Regions from separate parts of the Roseateles sp. GW823-FHT07B05 genome, predicted to be linked through region 2. Evidence: predicted binding sites of a transcription regulator. Region 2 holds the regulator's gene; the other holds the start of a gene.
The links. Region 2 encodes FNR, which switches genes on or off when oxygen is low (the NO sensors DNR and NnrR bind a similar motif). Its sites were predicted from a motif close to TTGATNNNNATCAA; they were not measured.
Positions count from the first base shown of each region.

Region 1: AC1Q7O_RS09555 (hemerythrin domain-containing protein) is a predicted target of FNR. The motif match lies at 3,570-3,583, and genes of this name have one in related genera.

Region 1 is NZ_JBXAGX010000003.1:288,722-296,376, forward strand. It holds gene AC1Q7O_RS09540 (energy transducer TonB) at 1-426, opposite strand, end outside; gene AC1Q7O_RS09545 (hypothetical protein) at 423-1,262, opposite strand; gene tkt (transketolase) at 1,490-3,505, opposite strand; gene AC1Q7O_RS09555 (hemerythrin domain-containing protein) at 3,618-4,241, shown strand; gene AC1Q7O_RS09560 (ligand-binding sensor domain-containing diguanylate cyclase) at 4,216-7,302, opposite strand; gene AC1Q7O_RS09565 (diguanylate cyclase) at 7,364-7,655, opposite strand, start outside.
Region 2 is NZ_JBXAGX010000001.1:1,022,280-1,029,934, reverse strand. It holds gene icd (NADP-dependent isocitrate dehydrogenase) at 1-733, opposite strand, end outside; gene AC1Q7O_RS04230 (urease accessory protein UreH domain-containing protein) at 791-1,417, opposite strand; gene hemN (oxygen-independent coproporphyrinogen III oxidase) at 1,417-2,826, opposite strand; gene fnr (fumarate/nitrate reduction transcriptional regulator Fnr) at 2,934-3,686, shown strand; gene AC1Q7O_RS04215 (BON domain-containing protein) at 4,042-4,377, opposite strand; gene AC1Q7O_RS04210 (sigma 54-interacting transcriptional regulator) at 4,566-5,972, opposite strand; gene AC1Q7O_RS04205 (hypothetical protein) at 5,983-6,417, opposite strand; gene AC1Q7O_RS04200 (sensor histidine kinase) at 6,401-7,655, opposite strand, start outside.

The DNA.
Region 1 (7,655 bases), on a different contig from region 2:
CTGCGCGCTCGGGGGCAAGGGCAGGTTCATGGGCTGCGGTGTCTGCACGCCGCCGGCATCGACGGCCTTGAAGGCGATCTCCTGCAGCGCCGAGACCTTGCGGCCTGCGGGCAGGCAGGGCAGCCGGAATTGCCGCGCGTAAGCCTCCGCCACCTCGCGCAGTTCGTCCCCTCCGCTGCTGTAGACGACGTTGACGTCGGGTGGGCTTTGGGCGTCGCGAAAGTTCAGCTCCACGCGGTACAGGCCGTTCATGCGCGCGGCCAGCGCATTGGCAGGGTACTTCGGTGGCTGCGCCGGCCGCACCAGGCAGGTCAGGATGTCCTCGCCGCTGCTGTCCGCAACGGCAGTGCCTTGTGCATGAGCGCCCAGGGCGCACGCCCCCAGGGCCCAGGCGATGAGCAACTGGCGCATGTCGAGGTTCCTCATTTCAGGTCCACCACCTGGCAGGGCACGTTGATCGTCACCTTCTCGTAGAACAGCGCCGCCTCTTCGTCCGGCGGCAGGTCCAGCCGCAGCCGCTCCAGCCAGCTCAGGAAGGCATGGCGATTGGCGTCCCGAGAGCCCGCCACGGACGCCTGGTTGTTCCTGGCCGGCTGGTACATCTGCAGGCTGACCTGGAAGGGGCAGTTCATCGTGCGGGTGTCGAACCGGATGCGCAGGGCCTTGGCATCCTTGACCCGCCCGAGGAACTCGTCCAGCTCGAACGCCCTGGGCTGAGGGCGCACGGCGCCAGGCGGCGTGGCCTCGAAGATCTGTTCGTGCCAGGCGCCCAGCTTCGTCCGGCCATCGGCGCAGGCCTGGTATCGGCGGACGTAGCGCCGCGTGTCCATCGCGAAGATCGCTGCGCCCGTGCGGTGCTCGATCTCCACCTCGGGAGGCTCGCCGGCCTGCATGAAGCGGAACTTGAACAGCACCTTGGAGGGGGCCGGGGGCTGCTGGCTCACGGGCAGGCCGCCGGCCGGCTTCACGTAGCAGAGCGGCTCATCGGGCGCCTGCCGTTTCGCCCACAACGGCCAGGCCTCGCCAGCCGTCAGCGCGCCCGTGCCGGGCGTCCACCAGAACTCCTGCACCACGCCCTGCCGGGCCGGGCTTTCGAGGCAGGGCATGCGCGATGCGCGCAGCGCCGACGTCAGCAAGTCGGCCGTGGTGTCATCGCCCTTCCACAGCCAGGTGACCGTGGGCGCGGCATCGGCGGCCGTGAAGACCAGCCGGGCCCGCAGCAGCCGCGGTTCGCCGTCGGCGGGCGCCGCGGCGTTCAGCACCGCCGGCACCTGCACTTTCAGACAGGCCAGGTGTTCCGCCGATTTGTCGACCGGCCGAAGACCTGGCGCCGCCGCGTCATCTGCATGAGCAGCTCCGCTGCCGAAGAGCGCCAGACCAGCGCAAGAAGCGGTCAACGACCGCCGGATGCTGATGTGCATCTTGATTCCTCCCGGCCCGCATGATGGCAGGCTCCGGGAGGCTTCAGGCCGCTGATGCAGTGAGTTAGTTACTTCTTCTTCAGCACGGCCTTCACGGTCGCCGCGACGTTCTCGGGCGTGAAGCCGAAGTGCTTGAACAGCACCGGTGCCGGGGCCGATTCGCCGAAGGTGTCGATGCCGACGACGGCGTCCACGCCGTACTTCCACCAGAAGTCGCTGACGCCCATCTCCACCGCCACGCGCGGCAGGCCCTTGGGCAGCACGCTCTTCTTGTAGTCCTTGTCCTGGCGGTCGAACACGTTGGTGGACGGCATCGAGACGACGCGCACCTTCACGCCCTCGTCGGCCAGCAGCTTCTGCGCGGCCAGCGCCAGCTGCACTTCCGAGCCGGTGGCGATGATGACGGCCTTGGCCTTGCCCTTGGCCGGCTCGGCCAGCACGTAGGCGCCCTTGGCGATCTCGTCGACGTTGGTCTTGGGCGAGTAGGCCAGGTTCTGGCGCGACAGCGCCAGCAGGCTGGGGCGCTGCGCGTTGCCCAGCGCCATGGTCCAGGCGACGACGGTCTCGGTCGTGTCGGCCGGGCGCCAGACGTCCAGGCCCGGGATCAGGCGCAGGCTGGCGACATGCTCGATGGACTGGTGCGTCGGGCCGTCTTCGCCCAGGCCGATGGAGTCGTGCGTCATCACGTGGATGACGCGCGTCTTCATCAGCGCGGCCATGCGGATGGCGTTGCGGCTGTAGTCGCTGAAGGTCAGGAAGGTGCCGCCGTAGGGGATGAAGCCGCCGTGCAGGGCCACGCCGTTCATGATCGCGGCCATGCCGAACTCGCGCACGCCGTAGTTGATGTGGCGGCCGTTGTTGGGCTTGCCGTCAGCGTCGAAGCGCAGGTTGGGCGTCGAGCTGGTGTTGGTCAGGTTGGAGCCGGTCAGGTCGGCGCTGCCGCCCAGCATCTCGGGCAGCTTGGCGGTGAAGGCCTCCAGCGCGATCTGGCTGGCCTTGCGGCTGGCGACGGTCTGCGCGTCGGCGTGGGCCTTGACGACGGCGTCCACGGCGATCTGCGCAAAGTCGGCGGGCAGCACGCCGGCCATGCGGCGCTGGAACTCGGCGGCCAGCTCGGGGTGGGCTTCGGCGTAGGCGTCGAAGCGCACGTCCCACTCGCTCTCGACGCGGTCGCCGGCGGACTTGTGGTCCCACGCTGTGTAGACCTCGGGCGGCACGACGAAGGGCTCGTGCGTCCAGCCCAGCGCCTCGCGGGTCAGCTTGATTTCCTCGGCGCCCAGCGGCTCGCCGTGCGCCTTGCTGGTGTTGGCGCGGTTGGGCGAGCCCTTGCCGATATGGGTCTTGGCGATGACGAGCGTCGGCTTGTCGGTGCTCTGCTTGGCCTTGCCGATGGCGTCGTCCACGGCGTCCACGTCATGGCCGTCCACCGGGCCGACGACGTTCCAGCCGTAGGCCTGGAAGCGCTTGGCGGTGTCGTCCACGAACCAGGGCGCGACCTGTCCGTCGATGGAGATGCCGTTGTCGTCGTAGATGGCGATCAGCTTGTTCAGCTTCCAGGCGCCGGCCAGCGCGGCGGCTTCGTGGGAGATGCCTTCCATCAGGCAGCCGTCGCCCAGGAAGGCGTAGGTGTGGTGGTTGACGATCTCGTGGCCGTCGCGGTTGAAGTCGCGGGCCAGCAGCTTCTCGGCCAGCGCCAGGCCCACGGCGTTCGTGATGCCCTGGCCCAGCGGGCCGGTGGTCGTCTCGACGCCGGCGGTGATGCCCACCTCGGGGTGGCCGGGCGTCTTGCTGTGCAGTTGGCGGAAGGCCTTCAGCTCCTCGATGGGCAGCTCGTAGCCCGTCAGGTGCAGCAGCGCGTAGATCAGCATGGAACCGTGGCCGTTGGACAGCACGAAGCGGTCACGGTCGGCCCAGTGCGGGTTGGCCGGGTTGTGCTTGAGGTGGCGGGCCCACAGCGCGACGGCGATGTCCGCCATGCCCATGGGGGCGCCCGGGTGGCCCGAGTTGGCGGCCTGCACGGCGTCCATCGCCAGCGCGCGGATCGCGTTGGCCATGAGGGTGGGGGAGGCGGTCGATGCGGTCATGGCCGGGGCTTTCTTGAGCAGGTGGAGCAAAACACGGGATTTTACGGGGGTGACTTTCGGCGCCTTGATCCAACGCAAGGCCGCGGCGTCGCTGCGGAGCGACGCTTGCGCCATGCTGCCCTCGCCCATGCCCCTGGCCGTGCGCGTCATCCGCGCCGAGCACGACGCCCTCGCGGCCATGCTGCGCACGGTGCCGCTGCTGCTGGAGGCGCAGCGCCACGCCGGCGCCGCGCCGGACTTCGGCGCGCTGCGGGCCATGCTGTTCTATGTCGACGAATTCCCTGAACGCCTGCATCACAAAAAGGAAAGCGAGCTGCTGTTCCCGCGGCTGCGCGCGCTGGCGCCGGCGCTGCGCGACACGCTGGACGACCTGGAGGCCGACCACGCCCAGGGCGAGCGCGCCATCCGCGCGCTGCAGCACAGCCTGCTGGCCTGGGAGCAGATGGGCGAGAGCCGGCGCGACAAGTTCACCGAGCAGTTGCGCGTGTACTCGGCGCGCTACCTGCGCCACATGAAGCGCGAGGAGACCGAGATCCTGCCGCGCGCCGCCGAGGTGTTCGGCGCCGACGACTGGGCCGAGCTGGACGAGGCCTTCGGCAGCCACCAGGACCCGCTCGCGCCGCGCCCCGGCCAGGCGGTGGACGCCGCCTACGCGCCGCTGCGCGAGCGCATCCTGGCAGCGCTGCCGGCGCCGTTCGGGTGGGGGCCGCCTATCGCTGCGAGCGTGCGCTCCTGAGCACGCGCAGCCGTTCGCTGGCCAGCCACTCCACGGGTGGGCGGCCCAGCAGCTCGCGCAGCGCGTCGGCGTCCAGGCCGGGGTCGGCGCTGACGACGCCCACCCAGCGGTCGCGGCCGCTGCGCTTGGCCTCGTAGAGCGCGCCGTCGGCCACGTCGATGAGGGTGCCCCAGTCCAGCGCCTGCGGGTGGGCGGGCGCCAGCGGGAAGCAGGCGAAGCCGATGGAGCAGCTGCGCGTCACCGTCTGGCCGTCGGGCAGCACGAAGGGACGGCCGGAAACGGCGCGGCGCATGCGCTCGGCCAGGTCGGCCGCGTGCTCGCGCGAGCCGTCGCGGGCCACGACGAGGAACTCCTCGCCGCCCCAGCGCACGACGTGGTCGCTGTCGCGGCACACCTCGCGCAGCCGCTCGCGCATCTGCACCAGCACGGCGTCGCCGGCCGAATGGCCGTGGCGGTCGTTGACGAGCTTGAAGTGGTCCACGTCCACCAGCATGAAGACGAGGTCGCCGTTGTCCGACGGCGCGCCGCCGGCGGCATGGCGGCGCAGCGCCACCGCGATGTCGGCGTCGATGTGCTGGGTCAGGTAGCGGCGGTTGTGCAGGCCGGTCAGCGGGTCGCTGAGGCTGGATTCCTTCAGCACCTCCGACAGCGCCTCCAGCTCGGCGGTGCGCTCCTGCACGCGCCGCTCCAGCTCGGCCTGGCGGCGTTCCAGCGCGCGCGTGCGCCACTGCACCAGGCCGTAGACACCCAGCACGGCCAGCAGCCCGCCCAGCAGCCGGGCCCACCAGGTCTGCCACCAGGCGGGCTGCACTTCCACGTCGATCAGCAGCGGCTGGTCGGTCCAGTCGCCCAGGCGGTTGCTGCCCTGCACCTGCAGCGTGTAGCGGCCGGGGGAGAGGTTGGCGTAGCTGGCCAGGCGCAGCTCGGCGCCGGTGGTGATCCAGTCGTCGTCGTAGCCCAGCAGCCGGTAGCGGTAGACGTTCTGGGCCGGCGCGCTGTAGTCCAGCGCTGCGAACTCCACCGAGAACGCGCGTTGCCGCGAGGTCAGCGTCAGCCCCTCGCGCAGCAGCCCCAGTGGCCGGCGGCGGCTGTCGATGCGCAGCTCGGTCGCGACGATGGGCGGCTGGAAGTCCCAGCGCCTGAAATGACCCGGCTCCACCACCAGCAGCCCGGTGCTGCCGCCGAACAGCATGCGGCCGTCGGCCAACTGGCCGTAGGCGCGGAACCAGCCGGTGCCGATGTCCACGCCGTCGATCCTGCCGAACTCGGTGTAGAGGTCGGTGGCGGGGTCGACCATGCCGCGGTGCGTCCAGATGCGGCCCTGCGTGTCGGCCAGCAGGTTGGCGCCGAAGCTGCGCTCCTGCGTGCCGCGGTGCAGGTCCACGCGTTCGAACGCCGCCCCAGGCGGGCGGCGGAACAGGCCGGCGCTGGTGTCCACCCACAGCGTGTCGCGGGCGTCCATCAGCAGGCCCAGCACGCCCTCCTGCGGCAGGCCGGCGCCGGCCGGCTGCAGCTCGCCGCCGACGAGCCGGAACAGCCCGGCCTCGGCACCCACCCACAGCTGGCCGTCGGCGCTCTCGATCATCGCGTTGACGTTGCCGCCCAGGCGCTTGCCGCCGGCCAGCGGCAGGCGGTCCAGCTCGGCGGCGCCGGCGGCCAGGCGATGCAGGCCGTCCGCCGTGCCCACCCACAGCGTGCCGTCGCGGCCGGCCAGCAGCCGGCGCACGCGTGCCTGGCCGGTGGAGCGCACCTCGCGCAGGCGGCGCTGCGCGTCGAAGCGGAACAGCTGGCCGCTCTCGGTGCCGGCCCAGACGCTGCCGTCGCCCGCCTGCGCCAGCGCGGCGACGAGGCCGTTGAAGCGGGCGTCGGGCCGGATCGCGCCGGTCAGGTGCAGCTGCGGGTCCAGCACGGCGATGCCGCGCTCCAGCGTGCCCAGCCAGATCTCGCCGCTGCCCAGCTGCAGCACGCTGCGCACGTCGGTGTCGGCCAGCGGGCTGGTGGGGTCGTCGTCCTGGCGGCGCACCCACAGGGCCTGGTTCTCGGGGTCGTAGCGCTGCAGGCCGCCGCCGTAGCCGCCCACCCATAGCGTGCCGGCGCGGTCGCGCAGCAGCGCGTGGAAGTCGGTGCCGCCCAGCGTCCACGGGCGGCGCTGGTTGCGCTTGAGCAGCTGCAGCAGCCGGCCGTCGGTGGCGCGCAGCTCCACGCCCGTGACGCGGCCCACCCACACCTCGCCCTCGCCCACGCTCAGCAGGCTCAGCACCGGCGAGGGGCGGGCGCCGTCGCCGGCCGCCAGCGGCTGCGGCGGCGCGTGGCCGTCGCGGTCCAGCCGCAGCAGCCGGCCGTCGCGCGTGCCGACCCAGATGTGGCCGTCGCCGGCCTGGGCCAGCGCGTTGACGGCCCAGTCGCCCGGCACCGGCTCGAAACGCTGGGCGCCGGCGCGCAGCCGCGCCAGGCCGCGCCAGGTGCCCACCCAGAGGTCGCCGTCGCGGTCCACCAGCAGCGCGCCGATGCGGTCGTCCGGCAGGCCGCTGGCGGCGCCGGCGCGGAAATGCTCGAAGCGGCCGGTGGCCGGGTCCAGCCGGTCCAGGCCGCCCAGCAGGCCCACCCAGATGCGGCCGTCCTGTGCGCGCGCCAGCCGCAGCACGCTGCCGGGCGAGATGGAGTGGGGCACGGCGGGGTCGTGCTGCAGGAAGGTCCAGCGCTCGGCCTGCGAGTCGAAGCGGGCCAGGCCCTCGCTGGCGCTGCCGGCCCACAGCACGCCGCCGCGGTCGGCCAGCAGCGCACGCAGGAAGCGGTTGGCGCGGCTGCCGGGCCGGGCCTCGTCGGTCATCGGGTAGGTCTTGGTCTGGTAGCCGTCGTAGCGCACCAGGCCCACGCTGGTGCCCACCCAGATCAGGCCGCCCTCGTCCTGGGCCAGCGCGGCGACGATGCCGTCGACGATGCCCGCCGTGCCGCCGGCCGTCACGAAGCGCGGTTCCGACATGGGGTCCCGCCCGGCGGTGGCCGGCGGCGGGGCCAGGCAGCAGATCAGCAGCAGGAGCAGGGCGAGCGGCAGGCGCATCGACGCGGTCATCGTTCCAGGGGGCGGCGAGCGTAGCAGGCCCGCCCGGCCGCGGGCCGCGTCAGACCCGCTTGAGCCGCTCGGCCACGGAGGTGGCGAGCTTCAGCCGCCCCGTCGCGGCCCATTCGTCCAGGCGGCGGCGGGCGTCTTCCAGCAGCTGGGCCGTGTCGGCCGCCTCGGCGTCCACCAGGCCCACCCAGGCGTTGCGGCCCACGTCCTTGGCCTCGTACAGCGCCGCGTCGGCGAGGTCGATGGCGGCATGCCAGTCCAGCGCGGCGGGCAGCCGCGTGCACAGCGGGAAGGCGCTGAAGCCCACCGAGCAGGTCAGCGTCAGCCGGAAGTCGCCCTCCACC
Region 2 (7,655 bases):
AGTCGCGGAAGGCGCCTTCCGTGAACTTCATGATGTTGCCCTTGTGCACCAGCGTGACCGACGGCTTGTCGTTGTCGATGGCGTACTGGATGGCCTTGCGCACCAGGCGCTCGGTGCCCTCGCGGCTGACGGGCTTGATGCCGATGCCCGACGTCTCGGGGAAGCGCACCTTCTTGGCGCCGAGTTCGTCGCGCAGGAAGGCGATGAGCTTCTTCGCCTTGTCACTGCCGGCCTCGTACTCGATGCCGGCGTAGATGTCCTCCGAGTTCTCGCGGAAGATGACCATGTCGACCTTGTGCGGCTCTTTCACGGGGCTGGGCACACCGTCGAAGTACTGCACGGGGCGCAGGCAGACGTACAGGTCCAGCTCCTGGCGCAGCGTCACGTTCAGCGAGCGGATGCCGCCGCCCACCGGCGTCGTCAGCGGGCCCTTGATGGAGACGATGTAGTCCTTCACGGCCTGCAGCGTCTCGTCGGGCAGCCACACGTCGGGGCCGTAGACGCGCGTGCTCTTCTCGCCGGCGTAGATCTCCATCCAGTGGATCTTGCGGGCGCCGCCATAGGCCTTGGCGACGGCGGCATCCACGACCTTCAGCATGACCGGCGTGATGTCCAGCCCGGTGCCGTCACCCTCGATGAACGGGATGATGGGGTTGTGCGGCACGTTCAGCGAGAAGTCGGCGTTGACGGTGATCTTCTGGCCGCCTTCGGGCACGTGGAGGTGTTGGGACATGGCGTAGCGCTTTCGCAGCGATGCGAGGACAAGGATGCGGCGAGTTTATGGCCCGCGTCAGCAGGCCAGCATGACGCGCTGCCACACGCCGTGCGCCAGCCCCCAGCCCGCGCCCAGCGCCAGCATCAGCCCGGCCAGGCGCAGCGCCAGCACGTCGCCGGCCGGCCCGCGCTTCAGCAGCCGCGCGCGCCACAGCGGCGCGACCACCAGCCCCGGCGTGCTGGCCAGCGCAAAGCCCGCCATCGCCGCGCCGCCGCTCAGCGGCGAGCCCGACAGCCCCGCCAGCAGCAGCGCCGCATGCAGCAGCCCGCAGGGCATGGCCACCCAGGCCAGCCCGGTGGCAAACGCGTGGCGCGGCTGCGGCCGCCAGCGCACGGCGCCCAGCCAGGCCGGCACGCGCCCTTGCAGCAACAGCAGCAGGCCGAACAGCAGCAGCGCCGCCTGCAGCAGCGCCCAGGCGGGCTGCAGCAGCGCCACGCTCTGCGACGCCCGCGCCAGCGCCTCGGCCGAGGCCGCCGCGACGACGCCGCCGGCCGTGTAGCCCAGCACCCGCCCGGCCAGCAGCCGCGCCGGCTTCGGGCCGCCTGCCAGCGCGCAGGGCGCGCTGCACATGGCCGCGCAATGCGGCATGCCGGCCAGGCCCATCAGCGTGGCCGACACGACGAGCGCGAGGTCACCGGCCATCAGATGATCTTGGAGAAACGCTCCCGGCTCGCGTCCGCCTGCAGATAGCGGTCGAACACCGCGGCCACGGCGCGCACGAAGTACCAGCCCAATGGCGTCACCTGGATGGCGCCCGGCTCCAGCACGACGAGGCCCTGCCCCGCCAGCTGCGTCAGCCGCGCCAGCTCGGGCTCGAAGTAGGTCGGCACGTCGACGAGGTAGGACGCCGCGATGGACTCGTACTCCACGCGCCCCTGGCACATCAGCGCCATGATGACGGCACGGCGCAGCAGGTCGTCACGCGTCAGCGCCAGGCCGCGCTGCACAGGCAGCTGCTGCTGGTTCAGCGCATCCTCGTACTCGGCCAGCGTCTTGGCGTTCTGCGCGTAGGAGGCCCCCACGCGGCTGATGGCAGAGACGCCCAGGCCCACGAGGTCGCAGTCGGGCTGCGTCGAGTAGCCCTGGAAGCCGCGGTGCAGCAGGCCCTGGCGCTTGGCGATGGCCAGCGGGTCGTCCGGCAGCGCGAAGTGGTCCATACCGATGTAGGTGTAGCCCTCGCCCAGCAGCGCGCTGATGGCACCCGACAGCATGGCCAGCTTGTCGCCCGCGGGCGGCAGCAGCTCGGCGACGATGCGGCGCTGTGGCTTGAAGCGCTGCGGCAGGTGGGCGTAGGCATACATCGCGATGCGGTCGGGCCGCAGCTCGGCCACCTGCGCGATGGTGCGGGCGAAGCTGGCGGGCGTCTGCAGCGGCAGGCCGTAGATCAAGTCCACGTTGGTGGACGAGAAGCCCAGTTCGCGGGCGTGCTGCATCAGCGCGGCCACCTGCTCCAGCGGCTGCACGCGGTGAACGGCCTTCTGCACGGCGGCGTCGAAGTCCTGCACGCCGAACGACAGCCGGTTGAAGCCCAGCAGCCGCAGGTGGGCCAGCCGGGCCAGGTCCACCGTGCGCGGGTCCACCTCGATGGACAGCTCGGCGCCCGGCAGCAGCTTGAAGCGGCGCCGCAGCATCTCCATCAGCTCGCCCAGCTCGGCGTCGGACAGGAAGGTGGGCGAGCCGCCGCCCAGGTGCAGCTGCGACACCGGCGCGATGCCACCGGCCCCGGCGGCGAGCGCATCGGCCACCAGGTCCACCTCACGGCCCAGCGCGGCCAGGTAGGGCGCGGCACGGTCGTGGTGCTTGGTGATGATCTTGTTGCAGGCGCAGTAGTAGCAGAGCTGCTCGCAGAACGGGATGTGCACGTACACCGACAGCGGCTGCACCGTGCCGCGCTGTCGCAGCGCCTGCAGGTGTTGCGCACCCTGGTGGGCCTCGACGAAGCGGTCCGCCGTCGGGTAGGACGTGTAGCGCGGTCCGGCCACGTCGTGTCGGCGCAGCAGGTCGGCAAGCTCAAGTTCGAGTTGGGGAGGACGATCGGTCACAGCAGCCATGTCGCCACTTTGCCGAGCCAGCCCCGCCCCGGCCTTGACGCAGGTCAAGGCCGGGGCGGGTCGCCTGGCGAAGAATGCCCCACATGCTGACGACCCAACCCTGCCCGATGCGCGCGTCGCCCGCATCCGAACCGTCGACACTGCCCGCCATCGAGCCGCTGAAGGTCGCCTGCGCCAGCTGCAACCTGCGCGAGCTGTGCCTGCCCGTTGGCCTGAATTCGGGCGAGCTGCAGCAGCTGGACGGCCTGGTCGCCAAGCGCCGCTCGGTGGCACGGGGCGACCACCTGTTCCGCAACGGCGAGCGCTTCGAGGCGCTGTACGCGGTGCGCACCGGCTTCTTCAAGACCTGCGTGGGCAGCGAGGACGGCCGCGATCAGGTGACCGGCTTCCAGATGGCCGGCGAGCTGCTGGGGCTGGACGGCATCAGCAGCGACCACCACCACTGCGACGCCGTCGCGCTGGAGGACTCGTCGGTCTGCGTCATCCCCTACGCGCAGCTGGAAGACCTGTCGCGCGAGTTCACGGTGCTGCAGCACCAGTTCCACAAGATCATGAGCCGCGAGATCGTGCGCGATCACGGCGTCATGCTGCTGCTGGGCAACATGCGCGCGGAGGAGCGGCTGGCCGCCTTCCTGCTGAACCTGACGCAGCGGTTGCAGGCGCGCGGGTTCTCGGCGTCCAGCCTCGTGCTGCGCATGACGCGCGAGGAGATCGGCAGCTACCTGGGCCTGAAGCTGGAGACCGTGAGCCGCACGTTCTCGCGCTTCCAGGACGAGGGGCTGATGGAGGTGAAGCAGCGGCAGCTGCGCATCCTGAACCAGGCGGGGCTGCAGGCGCTCGTCAACAACAGCCGGTGTTGAGTTGAGGCCCCTCGCCCGCGCTTGCCGCTGAACGCGGGCAAGCCCGGGCGGTCTTGCAGACCGCGCAGCCGACGGAGCGGCTGCCCTTCGGCAGGCACGACAAGTCCTGAGGACTTGTCGTGTCCGGCCTCAGCCCCCGAGGGGACGGCGATGATCGCGGGGGTGGCCCCGCTCGCACATCGCCCAAGGGGGCCGGCTTGCGGGGTGGAGTCGGACACAAGCAGTCCCTGCGGACTGCTTGTGCCTACGGAACGCCATGGGCCTCTGGCCCATGGCAGGCCCGGCGCTCGGCCCCAATGCAAAAAAGAAAAAGCCCCGCGGCGTGCGCGGGGCCTTGAAGTCACGAGCGGTGAGGTCAGCCGACCTTGATCTCGTTGCGCACTTCCTTCACGCCGGGGACGGCGGCGACGAGCTTGATGGCCTTCTGGGCCAGTTCGGCGCTGGGGGCCGCGCCCTTCACGATGACGACGCCGCTGTCGGTGCTGCTGACGGTCAGCGGCAGGGTCTGCAGGTCCTTGTCCTGCTGCAGCACGGCCGCGGCCTGGGCGGCAACAGCGGCGGCGTCCGCAGGCTGGGCCTGCGGCGCCTGACCGGCGGGCGCCGGGGCCGGGTCGGCGGCGAAGGCGGTGGACAGGGCCGTCGCCGTCAGGGTGGCGGTCAGCAGGCGGGCAAAGGTGGAAGCGTGTTGCATGCGTATCTCCTGAGGATGCGTGGATAAAACGCGGCACCGGATCGGCACCACGACACCCTCAGCGCAACAGCCGTGCCAGCCCCGACTTCTCCTTTCATATCAACCACTTGACTCTCTTGCGAGCCGGGTTGGCACGGCCAGGCGGGCGATTCTGTCGCCGCCTGGCGACAGGCCCGGCGCCGCGCGGGCTAAGTGCCTGATTCACCGGACCTTTTGCTGTCGCTGAAATCCGACGCCGCATCTTGGGGGTCGTCGCGGAACAGCTGCGGGTCCAGCCCGTGCTTCTGCATCAGCCGGTAGAACTCGCTGCGGTTGCGGTCGGCCAGCCGCGCGGCCTCGGCGACATGGCCGGAGGTCAGCCTGAGCAAGCGGTTCAGGTAGTCGCGCTCGAAGCGCTGCTTGGCCTGCTGGTAGTTCAGCACCTCGGCCGACGGCATCTGCAGCGCCCGCTGCACCTGCGCCAGCGGCACCAGCGGCGCCGTCGCCAGCACGCAGACCTGCTCGACGACGTTGTAGAGCTGGCGCACGTTGCCGGGCCACGGCGCCGTCACCAGCGCCTCCAGCGCGTCGGGCGCAAAGCCCTTCACACGCTTGTGGTGGCGCGCGGCCAGCGCGGCGAGGAAGTGCTGCGCCAGCAACGCGATGTCCTCGCGGCGCTCGCCCAGCGCCGGCAGCGCCAGCCGCACGACGTTGAGCCGGTAGTACAGGTCGGGCCGGAACTGCCCCTCGGCCATTGCCAGCTCCAGGTCGCGGTGCGTGGCCGACAGCACGCGCACGTCCACCGCCACCGCGTCGTTGCTGCCCACCGGCCGCACGACGCGCTCCTGCAGCACGCGCAGCAGCTTCACCTGCAGCGCCAGCGGCATGTCGCCGATCTCGTCCAGGAACACCGTGCCGCCGTGCGCCGCCGGGATCAGCCCCTGGCGGTGGCCCTGCGCGCCGGTGAAGGCGCCCTTCACATGGCCGAACAGCTCCGACTCCAGCAGCGCCTCGGGGATGGCGCCGCAGTTCACGGCGATGAAGGGCTTGCCGGCCCGCGGGCTGGCGCGGTGCAGGGCCCGGGCCAGCAGCTCCTTGCCGGTGCCACTGTCGCCGCTGATGAGCACGCTGGCGTCGGTGGCGGCCACCAGCCGCGCCTCGGCCAGCACCTCGGCCATGCGCGGGCTGCGGCTGATGATCTCGCGGCGCCAGTCGCCATCGCCGTCGAACGGCGCCGGGCCGGGCGCGTTGACGCGCAGCGCCTGCTGGATCCTGGCCAGCAGCTCCTTGGCGTCGTAGGGCTTGGTCAGGTAGGCGTGGGCGCCGCGCGTGGTGGCATCCACCGCGTCGGGGATGGTCCCGTGCGCCGTCAGCAGGATGACCGGCAGCGACGGGTGGCTGGCGCGCAGCTCGTCGAACAGCGCCAGGCCGTCCAGGCCCGGCAGGCGCACGTCGGTGATGACCAGCGACGGCAGCTTCACCGCCAGGTGCGCCAGCGCGGCCTCGGCGCTGGCCACGGCCTGCACCTGGTAGCCCGCGGCGGTGAGCCGCATCGTCATCAGGCGCAGCAGGTCGGCGTCGTCGTCGACGACGAGCAGGGAGGCTGGGGCGGTCATGCGTTACTCCTCAGCGCTTGGCGGGCAAGGTCTGCTCGATGACTTTGAGCGCTTCGAGCTTCTCGTTCAGCTGATCGTTGCGGCGCTGGCTGTCGCGCAGCTGCTGCGTCAGCTTGTCGACACTGTCCTGCAGCCGGCGCTGCTCGGCCAGGCGCAGCGACAGCTGCACGGCCAGCGGCTTCAGCGGCTCGGCCTGCGGGTCCGCGGAGGCGGCGACCGCCTCCACCTGCGCGGCGGCCTGCGCCAGCTCGGCGGCGCTGCGGCCCAGCGACAAGGCCTTGCGCAACTCCTCGCCCGTAGCGAGCACGCCCTGCAGCGCCTGCACCTCGGGCGCGGGCGGCGGCTCGGGGCACACCGGCGCGGGCCGCGGCGGCTCGGCGGCCGGCGGGGGCGTCTGGCAGGCCGCCAGCAGCAACAGGAAGGCGATTTCAAACAGTCGTTTCATGAGGCAGTTCAAGTCGGAAATGGGCGCCGCGTTCGCTGGGCAGCAGGCGGCAGCGGCCGCCGTGCGCCTGCGCGATCTCGCGCACGATGGACAGGCCGATGCCGCTGCCGCGGCGCGCACCCGGTGCCTGGTGGCGGCCCTGGTAGAAGGGGTCGAAGATGTGCGCCACGTCCTCGGCGGCCACGCCGGGCCCGGCGTCGATGCAGTCGATGGCCACGCGGCCACCACCCTGCCCCAGCGCCAGCGTGATGACGCCGCCCGGCGGGCTGAAGCGCACCGCGTTGCCCAGCAGGTTGGCCAGCACGATGCCCAGCTTCTCCTCGTCGGCCATCACCGTGCAGGGCTCGGCCTGCACGCGCACCTGCAGCCCGCGCGCCTGCCACAGCAGCCGCTGGTCGTCGGCCACGCGCTGCAGCAGCGCCTGCAATGCCACCGGGCGGCGCTGCAGGCGCTGCGAACCGGAGGCCAGCGTCTGGTAGTGCAGCAGGTCTTCGATCTGGCGCTGCAGCGCGGCGCTGTTGTCGCCCAGGATGCGCACGATCTCGGCCTGGTCCGCCGTCAGCGGCCCGGCCACGCCGTCGCGCAGCAGCGCCGCGCCCTCGCGGATGGAGGCCATGGGCGTCTTCAACTCATGCGAGATGTGGCGCACGAAGCGCGTCTTGTCGGACTCCAGCGCCGCCAGCCGCTGGCGCAGCCACTCCAGCTGCTCGCCCAGCCGGCGCATGTCGGCCGGGCCACGCACGGCCACCGGCTCGTCGAAACGGTTGTCGCCCAGCCGGCCGATGGCCGCCTCCACGAGCCGCAGCGGCCGCAGCAACCAGCGCCCGAAGCCGAAGCCCAGCAGCACGGCCAGCGCGATGGCGCCCAGCACCAGCCCGCTGATGACGCGGCGCTGCTGCTCCAGTTCGGCCAGCACCGCGTCGCTGCGGCGGTCCATGGCCTGCTGGCTGCGCTCGGCCAGCAGCTCGTTCAGCCGGTGCAACCGCGCCAGCAGCGGCGCCAGCCGCTTCAGCGCCGCGGGCCGCGCGCGCGCCGGGCCGGGGTCCTGCAGCACGGCCCCGGCGGCATCGGCCTGGGCCAGCCATTCGGTGAACAGCGGGCGGTCGGCGGCGTCCGGCATCAGCGCCGTGAGCGCAGCCTGGGTGGTGCGCGCGTCCTGCCAGGCAGCCTGGAAGCGCTCGCGCAGGCTGGCGTCGTCCAGCACGAGGAACTGCCGCGCGCTGCGCTCCATGGCCACG